DNA from 2 places in the Aerococcus urinae genome. Region 1 is predicted to be linked to the other one. Evidence: predicted binding sites of a transcription regulator. Region 1 holds the regulator's gene; the other holds the start of a gene.
What was found. Region 1 encodes Rex, which represses fermentation and respiration genes when NADH is low (regulators of the CRP and FNR family bind a similar motif). Its sites were predicted from a motif close to TTGTGAANTANTTCACAA; they were not measured.
Positions count from the first base shown of each region.

Region 2: adhE (bifunctional acetaldehyde-CoA/alcohol dehydrogenase) is a predicted target of Rex. The motif match lies at 1,902-1,919, and genes of this name have one in related genera.

Region 1 covers NZ_CP014161.1:194,112-198,544, forward strand. Annotated here, with positions in the region: gene AWM73_RS00895 (DUF503 domain-containing protein) at 1-9, shown strand, start outside; gene AWM73_RS00900 (ABC-F family ATP-binding cassette domain-containing protein) at 75-2,024, opposite strand; gene AWM73_RS00905 (redox-sensing transcriptional repressor Rex) at 2,259-2,912, shown strand; gene AWM73_RS00910 (co-chaperone GroES) at 3,270-3,539, shown strand; gene groL (chaperonin GroEL) at 3,622-4,433, shown strand, end outside.
Region 2 covers NZ_CP014161.1:26,189-30,621, forward strand. Annotated here, with positions in the region: gene AWM73_RS00160 (hydroxyethylthiazole kinase) at 1-139, shown strand, start outside; gene thiD (bifunctional hydroxymethylpyrimidine kinase/phosphomethylpyrimidine kinase) at 126-1,574, shown strand; gene adhE (bifunctional acetaldehyde-CoA/alcohol dehydrogenase) at 1,973-4,433, shown strand, end outside.

The DNA of each region.
Region 1 (4,433 bases):
GAAGCTTAAAAAGAAAAGGTATGCTAACAGACGGACTAGTCTTGAGTCCTGGTGTGGGCATACCTTTTTTATGTCTATTGGTTAAAATTTTCCAACTGACTTTGCACAAGTTCCCATTCCTTAAAGAGCTCTTCCTGTTGGGCTTGTGTGTCTTTAAGAGATTGGTCGAGTTGGTTTAATTCATAGTAATTTTGTAAAATATCAGGATCAGTCATTTTTTCCTGGATCTCTGCTATTTCTTCATCTAAGCCTTCAATACTTGCTTCAATTTTTTTGCTTTGTCGTTGGAGTTTTCTTTCTTCCTTTTGGCGTTCCTTACGATTTTGATAGGCTTGGGCGGACTGGCTGGGTGCTGACTTTTCTTCAGTAAGACTGGCTTGATTTTCTTTGTTTTCTTCTTCTAGCCGCGCTTCCTGCTCGGCTTTTTTATTGAGATAATAATCATAATCGCCCAGGTAGAGGGTGGAACCCTCTGGACTGATTTCAAGCACTTGGGTAGCAATCCGATTAATAAAGTAGCGGTCGTGGCTAACAAAGAGCAAGGTTCCATCATAGGCAATCAGGGCATTTTCGAGAATTTCCTTAGAATCAATATCCAAGTGGTTGGTCGGTTCGTCAAGGACTAAGAAATTATCATGGTTAAAGGAGAGTTTGGCTAGGGCAAGCCGGGCCTTCTCTCCTCCGCTCAACATAGCTACCGATTTTTCCACGTCTTGTCCGGAAAAGAGGAAAGACCCCAGGATGGTACGAATGTTTTCCTCGTTAATGGTCGGATGGTCATCCCAAAGTTCGTGGAGGACATCCTTATTGCTGTGGAGTTTGGCTAATTCTTGGTCATAGTAGCCAATGGTCACATTTGCCCCATAGTGAATTTCCCCTTTGATGGCGGGAATTTCTTGGATAATGGTTTTTAAGAGGGTAGATTTACCCACGCCGTTGGGTCCCACCACTGCAATAGCTTGTTGCTTTCTAATATCCATCTCAATCGGATAGGAAAGTAAGTGATCATCGTAACCAATGCCTAAGTGGTCGGCGGTAAGGACCACGTTACCACTGGCTTTGTCCGTTAGAAATTGAATATGGGGACTTTTTTCGTCCTGTTTAGGCTTTTCAATTTTGGGCATCTTTTCGAGTTGCTTACGCCGACTCTGGGCCATCTTGGTGGTCGAAGCTCGGACCAGGTTACGCGCTACATAGTCTTCTAACTTGGCAATTTTCTTTTGTTGCTTATCATAGGCCTTTTGCCAGCTTTCGAGGCGAACAGCCTTTTCTTTGAGGTAGAAGGAATAATTCCCCTTATAATATTCCATACTGTGTCCGGTCATTTCATAGGTCTCGTTGGTGACATGGTCTAGGAAATAACGGTCGTGGCTAACAATTAATAGGGCTCCAGGATAAGAAGGCAAGTAGTCTTCAAGCCATGTCAGGGTTTCAATGTCTAAGTGGTTGGTGGGTTCGTCGAGGATAAGAATATCGCGTTTTTCGAGGAGGACCTTGGCCAGGGCTAGCCGAGTCCGTTGACCACCAGATAATTGGTTGATGGGTTTGTCGTAATCTGACTCAGGAAATTGAAAGCCGTGGAGGACCATGCGAATCTCGGAATCATACCCATAGGCATTACTTTGGTTGACTTCTTCTTGTAATTGGTCATAGCGTTTGAGGGCCTCTTGGTAGGATGCTTCATCATGGGCATCGGCCAAGTCTTGAGCGGCTTGCTCAGCATGGTGGATGAGGGCGATGGATTCTTTAAAAACCGACCGCATTTCTTCATAAATTGTCCGTTGACTGTTTTCAATGGCGGCATGTTGGTCCATGTAGGCAATGGTCTTGCCCTTGGCCCGGGTGACTTGCCCTTGGTCAGGTTCTTCAATGCCCGCTAACATTTTAAGTAGGGTGGATTTACCGGTACCGTTTCGCCCGACTAAGGCAGTACGACTATTATCTTGGATGGTCATTTGGACATCTTGGAAAAGAATATCGGAGCCAAAACGTCGCATGAGTTTTGATCCTTGTAGTACAATCATTGGATCCTTTCCTCCTAAATCGTTTATTATTGTCTTCACTAGTGTATCATATTTTATCGGCAGATATTTTTTGACTTTGTGAACTTTCCCTTAGAAAAGGTCGGGGTTATTCACAAAGTTTTAAAATTAATAAAAATTAGCCGAAAAGATTTATGTGATTTTTCACAAAGTTCTTTTCATTTTATGATTTAGGTGATAAAATGTATTTGATATCTTGTGAAAAGGAGTGGAAACATGAAGGAAATTCCACGTGCAACGGCTAGGCGGTTACCGCTTTATTACCGTTACTTGCATAATTTTAAGAACATGGGTAAGACACGGATTTCTTCCAGTGAACTCAGTGACGCGATCAAAGTGGATAGTGCCACTATTCGTCGGGATTTCTCACATTTTGGTGCCCTAGGGAAGCGTGGTTATGGTTATGATGTTGAAGCTCTATTGGACTTCTTTAGTCGCCAACTCTACCAAGACCGCCTCACCACAGTGGCTTTAATCGGGGTCGGTAATTTAGGGAACGCCTTATTAAATTATAACTTTAAACGAACCAATAATATCCGGATTGGGGCGGCCTTTGATATTAATCCTGAGATTGTAGGAACCGTCCATAGTGGGGTACCGGTTTACCCAATGAGTGAATTAAAGGAACGGATTCAAGAAATGGAAATTCTGATTGCTATTATGACTGTTCCGGAAAAAGTCGCCCAAGATACCGTGAGTGAATTAGGTGAAGCCGGTATACAAGGCATCTTGAACTTTACTCCGGTGGTTTTAGATGTTCCTGAAGATATTCATGTCCAAAACGTCGATTTAGCCAATGAGCTGCAAACCCTGATTTACTATATCGGTAATCGCAATGGTAACAATAAAAAGAAAAATTCGTCGAACTAGCAAAAGTTAGCAGGACCTAACTTGAAGATTAGGTCTAACTTTTGTCAGTGATAAAGTCCTCTTAATTGAGGGCTTTTTTTCTTGTCATCAATAGTAAAAATCAAAGAATAAAGAGTTTAATCTAACTCAATTTCCTAACTTTAATGTCATATACTTTTTAAATGATATTTTATACTTTTAAAGTGATAAAAAGAAAAAAGGTCAAAAAAAGTCAACGAATTACTTGATTTATATCTGGAAATGTTTTACTATAAATAGTGTAAGTTAGCAGTCGGAGATGATGAGTGCTAACAAATCATTAAAAGTGTTATTAATTAGGTTATTAATTAGTATGTTAAATTTGGAGGGATATTTTAAATGTTAAAGCCGTTAAATGAACGTGTGATTATTCAAGTCCAAGAAGAGGAAGAAAAAACTGCTTCTGGCATCGTTTTACCATCTGCTGCTAAAGAAAAACCTCAAGTAGGTCAAGTGGTAGCTGTTGCTGATGCTACTGATGACTACACCCCTCAAGTTAAAGTGGGCGACCAAGTTATTTTTGAAAAATATGCAGTAAGCGAAATCCGCTATGAAGGGGAAGATTACCTCATCATTAAAGAAAAAGATTTAACTGCTGTAGTTGAATAATCATTGACTGAACTTCGACAATCAACATAAAAAATAATTGAATTCTCGATCATGCTTAGATTTAGAATAGGAGATAGATAGAATGGCCAAAGATATTAAATATTCAAGTGATGCAAGACAATCTTTAGTAGAAGGTATTGATAAATTAGCTAATACCGTGAAAGTGACCTTAGGACCTAAGGGACGTAACGTTGTCTTAGAACGTAGCTATGGCTCTCCATTAATCACCAATGATGGGGTGACCATTGCTAAAGACGTTGAATTAGAAGATCACTTTGAAAATATGGGAGCTAAATTAGTTTCTGAAGTCGCTTCTAAGACCAATGATGTTGCTGGTGACGGTACCACTACTGCTACCATCCTAACTCAAGCCCTCGTCCATGAAGGTTTCAAAAACGTGACAGCAGGGGCAAATCCTGTGGGCATTCGTCGTGGGATGGATCAAGCTATCCGCAAGGCAGTAGAAGCTTTGAAAGAAATTTCTGTTCCAGTGAATGCTAAAGAATCCATTGCTAACGTTGCGGCAATTTCTTCCGGCGACCAAGAAGTCGGTCAATTAATTGCTGACGCTATGGAAAAAGTAGGACAAGATGGTGTCATTACCATTGAAGAATCACAATCAATGGACACTGCCCTAGACGTTGTTGAAGGGATGCAATTTGACCGTGGTTACCTCTCCCAATACTTTGTAACCGACAATGACAAGATGGAAGCTGTTCTCGATGATCCTTACATCCTCCTCACTGATAAGAAGATTTCTAATATCCAAGATATCCTTCCATTATTAGAACAAATCGTACAACAAGGTAAATCTTTATTATTAGTGGCTGACGATGTTGAAGGGGAAGCTCTTCCTACCTTAGTCTTGAACAAGATTCGTGGGACTTTCAATGT
Region 2 (4,433 bases), 170 kb from region 1:
TGGGGTGGCGGGAGAAATCGCTGCCCAAGTGCTCCAGCCTTATGAGGGCAATGCTACTTATTCCAACCGAGTCATTGACCAGGTCTTCTTATTAGAGGCCAAAGAATTAGAAAGGAGAGCCAAGTATGCCATTCAATAAAAATGATTTATTGGTCTATGCTATTACCCCCGACCGCTTTGACCATGATGAATTAATCCGGCAAGTCAAGGAGGTCTTAACGGGCGGGGCCACGATCTTACAATTACGTCTGAAGGACCATCCCTTTAAAGACCAGGAGGAAAAGCTGGATCTGACCAAAACAATCAAAGCGCTCTGCCAAGATGCAGGTGTCCCCTTTATTATTGATGATGACTATGAGCTGGCCTTGGCGGTGGATGCTGATGGCCTCCACGTCGGAGCAGATGACCTGCCAGTCGACCAGGCTAGACAACTGCTAGGTCCTGATAAGATCATCGGGGCTTCGGCTAAGAGTTTGGAGGCCGCCCTAAAAGCCCAAGCAGCTGGTGCAGACTATTTGGGAGTTGGCGCCCTCTATCCGACCCAGTCTAAGGCCAATGCCCAAGGAACTAGTCTGACTACCCTGAGAGCGATTGCCCAAGGGGTCAATATTCCTATCGTAGGCATTGGCGGGATTAATTTAGATAATATGGCTAATTTACGTGACCAGGGTCTGGCTGGGGTGGCTCTGATTTCCGCCTTATTTAAGGCGGAAGCCCCCTACCAAGCGACTCAAGCCATCCGTAAAGCTGCTGAAAAGCTTTTTAAGCTCCAAGCCGTCCTCACCATTGCCGGCTCAGATTCCAGTGGGGGAGCGGGTATTCAAGCGGACCTCAAGACCATGCAGGCCAATGGAGTCTTTGGCATGAGTGCTATTACTTCAGTGACCGCCCAAAATACTAGGGGTGTGACCGGGGTCTATGACCTCAGTCCAGAGGCCTTGGCTAGCCAACTCCAAGCGGTCTTTGAGGATATTCCCCCGGCTGCTGTCAAGATTGGCATGGTTTCCCAGGTGGACTTAGTGGAAGAAATTGCTAAGGCCCTCAAAAACTACCAAGCTAAAAACATTGTGGTAGACCCCGTTATGGTAGCCACTAGTGGATCGAACTTGATCCAAGACCAAGCAGTTCAAGTCTTAGCAGACCAGGTATTTCCCCTAGCCAGCTTAATTACGCCCAATATTCCTGAAAGCCAGGTCTTAGCGGGACAAGAAATCCATTCGGCAAAGGATATGGAAGCGGCCGCTAAAAAAATTAGCCAGACCTACCAAGTCGCGGTCCTCTGTAAGGGTGGGCACCGGGTTAATGATGCTAACGATGTCCTGGTGACTCCTGTTGGCGAAGTCCACTGGTTCCAAGGCGACCGGGTCGATAACCCCAATACCCATGGCACCGGCTGTACGCTATCCAGTGCCATTGCCAGCAACCTAGCCAAGGGTGATGACTTAGTCACTGCCATCGCCCGGGCCAAAACTTATCTCAGCCTAGCTCTTAAAGATCAATTAGATCTAGGTCAGGGGAGTGGGCCCTTGAACCATGGCTTTGGCCTCTTGACTTATTACCCTAGTGACCATTAATTTGCTTTAGCTTCCCTTAGCCAATAGTTTTTAGTCTTTAAACCCTTCCAGGCTAGAACCACTAAGGGAAGAGTATCTGTACACCGATAAGGGTCATGATAGCTTGTCATGGCCTTTTTTTTATATTTAGAAAAGGGTCTATCTGTTTTTAAAAAAGGATATCTTTATCTAACATTGTGAAAATAAACACATATTTTCTCTTTTTAATTAAAATATAAAAATATTCTTTTAAATCTTGTAAGCGATTACAAGGTTAAGTTACTAATGTTTCAGTAATTGTAAGCGGTTGTGGGTAAAAAGAAAAACAAAAAATAACTTGCTTTTTAATTGTGAATAATTTAACATAATAGCCATAAAGATGAAAGTCATTAAAAATAAACGAAAGGTTAGGAAGAACAATGGCTAAAGGAAAAGAACAAAAAGTAGATATTCCACAATTTATCGATGAGACAGTGGCTAAGGCTAAACAGGCCTTAGAAGATTTTATGGCCTTAGACCAAGAGCAAATCGACCATATTGTTACTAAGGCATCGATTGCAGCTCTAGACCAACATGGGGTTTTAGCTAAACATGCCGTTGAAGATACTGGACGTGGTGTCTTTGAAGATAAGGCCACCAAGAATTTATTTGCTTGTGAACATGTGACCAACCACATGCGTCACTTGAAAACAGTAGGCATTATCGACCGTGATGAAGCCAAGGGATTAACCTATATTGCTGAACCTGTCGGGGTAATTTGTGGGATTGTTCCTACTACCAACCCAACATCGACAGCAATCTTTAAGTCCTTGATTTCCTTGAAGACCCGTAACCCGATTGTCTTCTCCTTCCACCCCCAAGCCCTGGAATCTTCTATCCATGCGGCCAAAGTAGTGCGTGACGCGGCCATTGCGGCAGGGGCACCTGAAAACTGTATCCAATGGATCGATCCAAAACATGCGTCGATGGAAGCCACCAATTTACTGATGAACCACCCTGATGTCGCTACTATTTTAGCCACTGGGGGATCTGCCATGGTTAAGGCTGCTTATTCTTGTGGGAAACCTGCTTTGGGTGTGGGACCAGGGAATGTGCCTGCTTATGTTGAAAAAACGGCCAACCTCAAGCAAGCTGTGAATGATATTGTCATGAGTAAGGCCTTCGATAATGGGATGGTCTGTGCTTCAGAACAAGCTGCCATTGTTGACCAAGAAATTTACCCTGCCTTCATTAAAGAAATGAAGTCCTACCATGTTTACTTTGTCAACCAAAAGGAAAAAGCCCTCTTAGAAGAATTCTGCTTTGGAGCTAAAGCCAATAGTGAGGCGGTTGACCAAGCCAAACTCAATGCCGATATTGTCGGGAAATCAGCGGTTTGGATTGCTAAAGAAGCTGGCTTTGAAGTGCCAGAAGAAACTGTCATCCTAGCAGCAGAAGTTCCTGAAGTGGGTCCTGCCCAACCGCTAACCCGGGAAAAATTATCTCCAGTCCTTGCCATCTTAAAGGCTGAAACAACCGAAGATGGGATGGCTAAGGCCGAAGCTATGGTGGAATTCAACGGTTTAGGCCACTCCGCCGCCATCCATACCAATAACCGCGACTTAGAAATCGAATACGCCAAACGGGTGAAAGTGGCCCGGGTCATTGTCAATGCGCCTTCAACCTTTGGAGGGATTGGGGATGTTTATAACTACTTTATTCCTTCCTTAACCCTAGGCTGTGGGTCTTATGGACATAACTCCGTAGCTGGTAACGTGGGACCTTTAGATTTGATTAATATTAAACGAGTAGGGGAGCGGCAAAATAACATGCAATGGTTTAAAGTCCCTCGGGTTTACTTCGAAAAGAATTCCATTAAATACTTACAAGAATTAGACCATGTGGAACGGGTATCGATTATTTCTGATAAAGGCATTGCCAAACTCGGCTTTGTCCAAAAAGTCATTGATCAACTCCAACAACGGCAAAATAAGGTGGTCTATGATGTCTTCGATAACATTGAACCGGACCCAGATATTTCTACAGTTCAAGCGGGTGCTGATGCCATTCGCGCCTTCCAACCGGACACCATTATTGCTATTGGTGGGGGATCAGTTATGGACTCCGCTAAGATCATGTGGCTCTTCTATGAACGTCCTGACGTTGACTTCCGCGACCTGGTTCAAAAATTTATGGACATTAGAAAACGGGCCTTCCGTTTCCCAGCCCTCGGTGAAAAAGCCCAATTAGTGGCCATTCCAACCACCTCAGGGACCGGTTCCGAAGTGACACCTTTTGCGGTCATTTCAGATAAGAAGAACAATAAGAAGTACCCTCTTGCTGACTACGCCCTCTTACCTAAGGTGGCTATTGTGGATTCCAGCTTTGTCGAAAAGGTGCCAAGTCGGGTGACTGCCGCTACCGGGATGGATGTCTTAACCCACGCTATTGAGGCTTATGTATCTATCTTTGCCTCAGACTATACCGATGGACTCTCTCTTCAAGTTATTAAGATTGTCTTTGACTACTTAGAAAAATCAGTCAAAGACTTTGACCCGCTAGCTAGAGAGAAGATGCATAATGCAGCTACCATGGCGGGGATGGCTTTCGGAAATGCCTTCTTGGGAATTGTTCACTCTATGTCCCACAAGATCGGTGGGGTCTTCCATACCGTTCACGGGGAAAACAACGCTATCCTACTCCCTTATGTGATCCGCTACAACGGGGAAAAACCAGGCAAGCTTTCTACCTGGCCAAAATACAACTACTACAAGGCGGGCGAACGTTACCAAGACATTGCCCGTATGCTAGGCTTAAAGGCTAATACTGTCGATGAAGCGGTTGCTTCCCTGGCTCAAGCCTGCTATGAACTCGGTGAAAAAGTCGGTCTGCCAATGAGCT